Endozoicomonas gorgoniicola: one gene and its partner. The protein of the gene in region 2 interacts with the protein of the main gene of each other region in a pairwise test. Links are inferred from orthologs where the notes say so. Each region holds a gene or a part of one and is shown on either strand. Other genes may lie near its edges.

What was found.
Region 1: the proteins of sfsA (region 2) and NX722_RS17705 interact in binary tests that used the Escherichia coli proteins (3 or more experiments, as listed by UniProt). The link is inferred for Endozoicomonas gorgoniicola from one-to-one orthologs.

What each region holds. Positions count from the first base shown.
Region 1 is NZ_JAPFCC010000001.1:3,885,065-3,889,031, forward strand. What follows is about bases 1,175-3,967. They hold NX722_RS17705 (glutamate-5-semialdehyde dehydrogenase), read right to left. Parts: upstream 3,294-3,967; coding sequence 2,055-3,293; downstream 1,175-2,054. Other genes in these bases: rlmH (23S rRNA (pseudouridine(1915)-N(3))-methyltransferase RlmH), read right to left, coding at 1,175-1,584; rsfS (ribosome silencing factor), read right to left, coding at 1,584-1,940; NX722_RS17710 (ATP-binding response regulator), read right to left, coding at 3,493-3,967. Outside these bases: mrdA (penicillin-binding protein 2), read right to left, coding at 1-1,041; more of rlmH, read right to left, coding at 1,117-1,174. UniProt on the Escherichia coli protein: Catalyzes the NADPH-dependent reduction of L-glutamate 5-phosphate into L-glutamate 5-semialdehyde and phosphate. The product spontaneously undergoes cyclization to form 1-pyrroline-5-carboxylate.
Region 2 is NZ_JAPFCC010000001.1:5,368,936-5,372,996, forward strand. Bases 1-2,887 are described here. They hold sfsA (DNA/RNA nuclease SfsA), read left to right. Parts: upstream 1-1,021; coding sequence 1,022-1,753; downstream 1,754-2,887. Other genes in these bases: gluQRS (tRNA glutamyl-Q(34) synthetase GluQRS), read right to left, coding at 1-88; dksA (RNA polymerase-binding protein DksA), read right to left, coding at 223-666; NX722_RS24110 (ChaN family lipoprotein), read right to left, coding at 1,770-2,645. In the rest of the region: NX722_RS24115 (hypothetical protein), read left to right, coding at 3,037-4,061. UniProt on the Escherichia coli protein: Binds to DNA non-specifically. Could be a regulatory factor involved in maltose metabolism.

The DNA.
Region 1 (3,967 bases), 1.5 Mb from region 2 along the record:
TATACGAGTATTTTTGTCCACTATGCCATTAGCCAGCAGGGCAAGACCTACAACGGGTTTAATGGTTGATGCCGGCGGATACTCACCCAGCGTCGCACGGTTATACAACGGTCGTTCAATGTTTTTATTTAAGCCATTGAAAGTCTCATAATCAATGCCTGTGACAAACAGGTTCGGATCAAACGATGGATTACTAACCATGGCTAAAACCCCACCGGTCTTGGGGTCCATAGCAACAATGGCGCCACGCCGTCCATCCAGGGCTTCAATCGCAACTTTCTGCAACTCCGTATCCAGATACAGCTCAAGGTCTTTGCCCGGCTCCGATGGAACCTGATTCAATACCCGAAGCACCCGGCCACGAGCATTGGTTTCTACCTCCTGATAGCCGGGCTTGCCCAGCAAAATGGATTCGTAATATTTCTCCAGACCAATCTTTCCGGTCACATGAGTACCACTGTAAAGGGCTGGATCAAGGGTTCTGAGTTCCCGGTCATTAATACGACCAACGTAGCCTACCGAGTGAGAAAAAATACAGCCTTCCGGGTAGTACCGAACCAGGTCAGCATCAATTTCAACACCCGGCAACCGGAACTGGTTGACCGCTATTGTGGCGATCTGTTCATCGTTCAGGTTAAATTTCAGGGGAATGGGTTCATAGGGACGGCGGCGTCTTAGCCGCTGGTCAAAGCGGCGTCGTTCATTATCAGTAACCGGTACTAATGTTGATATGTTTTCGATCAGTTGATCAAGATCGCCTGCCCGTTCACGAACAATGGTCAAACTGCGGCTGGAGCGATTCATCGCCAGCAGCTTGCCATGGGTGTCATAAATCAGGCCGCGAACCGGGGGGATGGTTTGTAGCAGAACCCGGTTTTCTTCAGACTGCGTCGACATTTCATCGTAACGCAGCACCTGAAGATAAAATAACCGGGCGATCAGCACAAACACCAAAACAACCATAAAGAACAACGACAGCCAGACGCGGGTTCCGACAATCCGTTGCTCTGCTTTATGATCCTTTAAGGTATTCGCTGGCATTACTTGTTTCCGTGAAGTTATTTCCCTGCAAATGGGAAACAGTGCTTCCTGTCTGGGAGCCAGAAAAGCTCCTGACTATTTATGATAAGGGTGATTTTTTAAAATACTCCAGGCTCGATACACCTGTTCAGCCACCACCACCCGAACCAGTGGGTGAGGCAACGTCAATGGCGATAAAGACCAGCGCAGGTCTGCCTGTGCCATACAGCTCGGATGCAAGCCCTCGGGACCACCTACCAGCAAACTGACATTGCGCCCGGAGTGCATCCAGTCGCCCATTTTGTCGGCAAGCTGCTCAGTACTCCAGGCTTTGCCGTTAATCTCCATGGTCACCACCAGATCACCCCGCCCGACGGCAGCCAGTATCTGGTTGGCTTCTTTTTCTTGCAGACGATTAACGTCTGCGCCTTTGCTGCGGCGGTTGAGAGGAATCTCAACCAGTTCCAGCTTCAGGTCTGCCCCCAGGCGGCGGCTATATTCGGTATAGCCCTCTTCCACCCAGCCCGGCATTTTTGACCCAACCGTAATCAGCCTGATACGCATCAGGCTTCAGCAGCTTCCGCTGTCTGCTCGACACGACCGGTTTCCCACAGACGCTCAAGATCGTAGAACGCGCGGGTAGCAGGCAGCATGATGTGAGCCACCACATCACCCAGGTCTACCAGAACCCATTCCGACTTGTCTTCGCCTTCCATTCCCAGAGGGCGAACACCGTTTTCCTTGCACTTTTGCACAACATTGTCGGCCACAGATTTTACATGGCGGTTAGACGTACCACAGGCGATAATCATGTAGTCAGTTACGTCTGTCATTTCGGATACATCCAGACATGTCAGATCATTGCCTTTCATTTCCTCAATGGCTTCGATAACCAGCTGCTTTAATTGATCAGATTGCATAAACGCTTTAAGGACCTGTCTCTTTCAAATAAATAGAAAGCCTGTCAAATATTTCTGATAACAGGCTTTTCACATGATGGCATAATGTCGTGTCAAGAGTCAGTCTGCAATCCGTTATTTCCGGATATGACCGTCCCCAAACACTACGTATTTTTGCGAAGTCAGCCCTTGCAGGCCGACAGGGCCACGGGCATGAATTTTGTCGGTAGAAACGCCGATTTCAGCACCCAGACCGTACTCAAACCCATCCGCAAAGCGGGTTGAGGCATTGACCATCACTGAGCTGGAGTCGACTTCGCGCAGGAAGCGGCGACTACGGGTGTAATCTTCGGTCACAATGGCATCGGTATGATGCGAACCATAGTGATTGATATGCGCGATAGCTTCATCCATATCTGTCACGACCCTGATCGACAACACCGGGCCAAGGTATTCCGTCACCCAGTCTTCCTCTGTGGCAGCCACAGCGTCAGGCAGTATACGACAGACCTCGGAACAGCCACGAAGTTCCACACCTATTTCACGGTACTGCGTTGCCAGTTCCGGCAGCAGGCTGTCAGCAACGGCCTGGTTTACCAGCAGGGTCTCCATGGCATTGCAGACACCGTAGCGGTGAGTTTTGGCGTTGATGGCGATATTTGCTGCTTTGGAGACATCCGCTTTGTCGTCAATGTAAACGTGGCAGATGCCATCCAGATGTTTGATCACAGGTACTCTGGCATCTTTACTGATGCGTTCAATCAGCCCTTTGCCACCACGGGGAACAATAACGTCCACATACTCAGGCATCGCAATCAGGGTACCAACCGCAGCGCGGTCAGTGGTTTCCACGACCTGCACAGCCGCTTCCGGCAGTCCCGCTTTTGCCAGCCCTTTCTGAACACAGGCAGCAATCGCCTGGTTGGAAGCAATGGCCTCACTGCCACCACGAAGAATCACGGCATTACCGGACTTCAGGCACAAACTGGCAGCTTCAATCGTCACATTAGGACGGGACTCGTAGATAATGCCAATCACCCCCAGCGGCACTCGCATTTGTCCCACCTGAATACCGCTGGGAAGGTATTTCATGTCGTCGATGCTACCCACCGGGTCTGGCAGGGCTGCCACCTGTTTCAGATTCTCTACCATAGTATCAATGCGGGCATCGGTCAGTTCCAGACGATCCAGCAAAGCATTGTCCAACCCACGGTTGCGACCATTTTCAAGATCAATGGCATTGGCTTTTCGCAACGCTTCCCGCGCGGTCTTCAGCTCATCAGCAATGGCCAGCAATGCCTTGTTCTTATCACTGGTTTCAGCCTTTGCCATCTCGGCACTGGCTTCCCGGGCTTTACGCCCAAGACCGTGCATGTATTCAGTTACCCGCTCTGTCACCGTTGCTTCCCTCCTGAAACACTTTAAGCCTGACTCCTGGCCTGACTCTTAGCTTAAAAAGTCATCAGTCACCGGGTCAGTTTAGCCGTGTATTATACCCGTTAAACCGAACCTCAACACCTGCCGCTTCAGGAGAAAAATAACGGCAACTTTCCACTCATCCATCTGGACATTTTTAATCCACCACTGGCATGGTAAATTCAAAAATAGTTCCGCCTTCCGGGTGCCTCTGGAAACTCATACGACCACTGTGCGACTGTATAATAGAGTGACAGACTGACAGACCAATACCCATGCCGTCGGGTTTTGTCGTGTAAAACGGTGTAAACAGTTTTTCTTCCGCGTCGTCTGCCAGTCCATAGCCCCGGTCAATAACCGACACCTTCACAAACCGCTCCTCAAAGCGTTCTGCTTTCACCCAGACGCCTATATGACGATGTTCCGAGTCGCACATCGCTTCCATACCATTGCGGATCAGGTTCAGCGCCACCTGTTGAATCTGAACCGGATCAACTTTAACCGCAGGCAGATCTGTCGGAACATCCATGTGGATTTCCATGTGATTATTACGGGCATCCACCTCTGCCAGTTTGACGGTATCACTCAACAGTTTGTGCGGATCAACACTACTGAGAACATGGTCCGGCTTT
Region 2 (4,061 bases):
AACTGGCCAGAGCTGCGACCAGCGAGCCAAAGTGCAGGGGGCCGGTCGGGGAAGGGGCAAATCGTCCAATGTATGGCGAAGCGGTCATAGACAGGAATATAGGCGCAATAGTAATTGAAAGTGATGACAGCCAGATACAACCAAGCCGCGAAGCCCTGCATAATACCCTACACGATACGATGCGGCGGTCGCGGCTTGTTGTTGATCAGCCAACAGGGCTCATCAGTGACCCAGCTGCTTTTCCTTGATCTCGGCCAGAGTTTTGCAGTCAATGCAAAGTGTCGCAGTCGGACGAGCTTCCAGACGGCGAACACCGATCTCCACACCGCAGGAATCGCAGAAACCGTAATCCTCTTCTTCAATACGAGTCAGAGTCTTATCAATCTTGCGAATAAGCTTGCGCTCACGGTCGCGGGCACGAAGTTCCAGACTGAACTCTTCTTCCTGACTGGCACGGTCGGCCGGATCAGGGAAGTTCGCTGCTTCGTCCTGCATGTGGTTTACGGTTCGATCCACTTCCTCCATCAACTCCTGCTTCCACTGCCTGAGGATGTTGGTGAAGTGCTCGACCTGTTTGTCATTCATGTACTCTTCGCCGTCCTTCTCCTGGTATGGAGTGAAGGAACGGAGCAGATTACCTTGATCCGCTTTTTTCTGTGCTGACATGATTACAGCCTCATCACCTTTTTCTAGTAGCCGTGCTCACGCACTTATCACGGCTTTCCATCCGATGTCGGGTAAGGAGCTTTGCCTTGAACCCGACCTCCCTGAAAGCTGAGGTCAACACTTCGGGTGCCTGATATTTATATTTAACCAGACACTCACCTCTTGCCTTCCTAACAGAAGCGGAGAAACTACCAAAACGAATGACAATCCGCCACAAAAATGTCATCGACTTCTCTCGTCAATTCGATGTTTATTCACTACTTATTGACATCAGACAGTAATTCGGGAAATACCCAGTCTGCTATCTTAGAATGCAAAAACCGAATACCAAACAATAGTTTAATCACAAAATAGTATGAAATATCCAGAAATTCTTCAGGAAGGACGTTTGATCCGTCGCTACAAACGTTTTATGGCGGATGTTGAACTGGCTGATGGCCAGCAAATTACGCTGCATTGTCCGAATACCGGCTCCATGAAAAATTGCCTGTATCCCGGTAAGCGGGTCTGGTATTCCGACTCTCACAACCCCAAACGAAAATATCCCTGCACCTGGGAGCTGGCGGAAATCCCTGTGGTGTTCGATGGCAATGAACAAATGACTCTGGCGGGTATGAACACAGGCAGAGCCAATGCACTGGTGGAAGAGTTGCTGCAGGCAGGCAGGGTAGAAGCACTGGCGCAGTACAGCACTATCCGTCGGGAAGTGAAATATGGCTCAGAAAACAGCCGGATTGATTTTCTGCTGACTCAGGACAGTTTGCCGGATTGTTACCTCGAAGTGAAAAGCGTGACCCTGGCAATGGGCGAAGGCCTGGGTTTATTTCCCGATGCGGTCACCAGCCGGGGAACCAGGCATCTGCGGGAACTCCGGGAAATCTGCGAAAAAGGGGGGCGGGCGGTTCTGTTTTTCTGTGTTCAGCATACCGGTATTAACCGGGTGGCACCTGCGGATGAGATTGATCCGGAGTACGGTCAAGCTCTGCGTGAAGCCATCAGGGCTGGTGTTGAAGTAGTGGCATGGGGGGCAGATATTTCAACGGTGCAAATTGAGCTGACAAAAGAGTTGCCTGTACTGGTTGGGTAACTGCCTGTTGGAGCAGTCACCGGCGGGGGGATATTAACCAGATGTAATCGTATTGGCCGGAAATTGCTTTCAGACTGTTTTGTAGCTGGTCGCTGTCTTCCGTGGCAGACAGCATCAACAGGCTTTTAACTCTGGCATCCGGTTCGGCAGCCTTGATGTAGGGCGTCAGGCCAATATCATTACGGGCATGAAAAGCCCGGGTAATGAGTACTGAGTTTTCTTTTACCGCCAGAAGCAGACGAGCCATAAAGTAATCCTGCAACTGTTGTGCAGCCAGCAGGTAATCCACTTTTTCATCAATGCCTTCTGCGGGAGCCGGATGGCTTTGTGACATGATGTCCCTGAGCTGTTTGATTTGCTGCTCTGAAAGGGTTTTGCCGGTTTGTGTTTTTAACCACTTTCTGGCCTCTTTATCTTTCATTGCTCGCAGCTTTGCCACTGGGACAGCGGCAGCGATCACCGGAATCTCCTCTTTCTCCAGCCACTCAATCAGGGTTTTGTAACGGCTATGAAGGGCAGGGCTGCGCTTTTCCAGTTGTTCCAGATAAGTCAGTTCTTCAGTGTTCAGTTTTGACTGTAGCGAATCCATGGCAACGGCTCCGAGCCGCTGGTGCCGGTTCAGTGCTTTCAGAAGGTTCAGCAGTTGCTCTTGCAGGTAACGGCTCTGGTGCAGCTCGCCCGCAACCAGCTCGCCAATAACAATGTAGCGAGCATCCCGCAAGCCTTTAATGAGATCGGCTTCATCAATCCAGCGATGGTGGCTGCTGTCCCATATAGTGGCCGACGATTCGATAGGAAGCTGAGGCGTTGCAGCCCGGTCTTTGCTCAGATGGGCGCAACCTGCCAGCAGGAAAGCAAGAAAAATGAAGCCTGTTTTTGTCAGTTTTGTCATGGCACGATCCTTTGAACAAGTCCCGGATCGTGCTTTGCCTGTCAGTGGGTAATGACTAAAGGGCAGTGATGTTCCGGGAGATCCGACACAGAGACATGAATGTTGAATACAGAGTAGACTATTTCCGGTGTCAAAACGTTCCACGGGTTGCCCTGTGCAGCCACCTGACCCTTTTGCAGAATCACCAGCTGATCAGAAATTTCAACGGTGCCAATTGAGCTGACAAAAGAGTTGCCTGTGCTGGTTGAGTAAAGGGCAGAAGCCGTCAGGTCAGAGGATTGATTTGGTTATTTCTTCGGTGACGATTTTCAGCGACAGGAACTAAGAGTAGAAAAGGAAGTCAAAGCAAGAGTTAAAAAACGATCGAACCATTTCATGACTACAAGGATGTATGATGTATCCAAATATTCAGGGTCAAAAGCTAACAACACCTTCACAACAAGACACTCTTCCTGCCCAGGCCGCTACTCCGCCTCAGAGACCTGCTGCTGTCACTCGCCGGGGACGACGTTGTGGTATCAATCCACCGACTCAGCAAGGTGTTGCGGGAAATGCTGAAGACACTCGCTCCGCTGAACTTTCATCTTCACGCACTTGCACAAGGTATCAACGGGGGAGGGGTCAAAGAAGAGGTGCTGTCAGAAAACATCAAGCGGCATCCAGAACTGAAAAAGATATCTCAGCGCCATTGCAGGCATTGCTTAAACCTGTAGGGACGGTTAGGCAGCGATTCAGCAGTACCCAGAAAGACCAGTTTGCTCTTGCCAGAGTGGAGTGTGAAAAATTACAGACAAAACTCCTGCAGGCAGACAAAGGTCAGGCATTAAATGCTCTTCAGCAGCTTCAAAGCTATGCATTGATTGCCGGTAAAGGAATGGACTATAAGTCGTCTGTTCAGTTACTGAAATATCTCCTTACAGACTATTTGCCTGGTTGCAGTGATAAACACCTTGCCGCATCAGCCCGGAACACGGTTGGTATAATACTGGACAGGCTCGTCAGGCCCCTGTTTATCGTATCTGATTTCACAAAAGAAGAAGGCTGTGAGTTAGCCAGAAAGCAATTACTGGAACTGTGCCAGGAACGAAACTTTGAACCCTTAGCGCTGATGCAAGCCGATAAGAAAGAATTATTAATGTATTACCTGACAGGTCAGCTCGTTAGTTCAGGGAAACATGATCAATTATCAGGACTTTGTGAGCTCTTTGACTATGAGAAACTTGCCGAGCGTTCACGCATCGAGAAGGATATTCCCAAGGCTCCGTGGTGTGCTCGTTTATACTGGCTTCTTGCTGCGTATTACACTGGAAAACTGCCAGCTGGTGAATTATTAGCAAAGTTAGATCGTATTGATGAAGAAATCAAACCTGTTGTAGATCAATGCGAAGTGATTAAAAAAGCCTATCTGATTGTTCG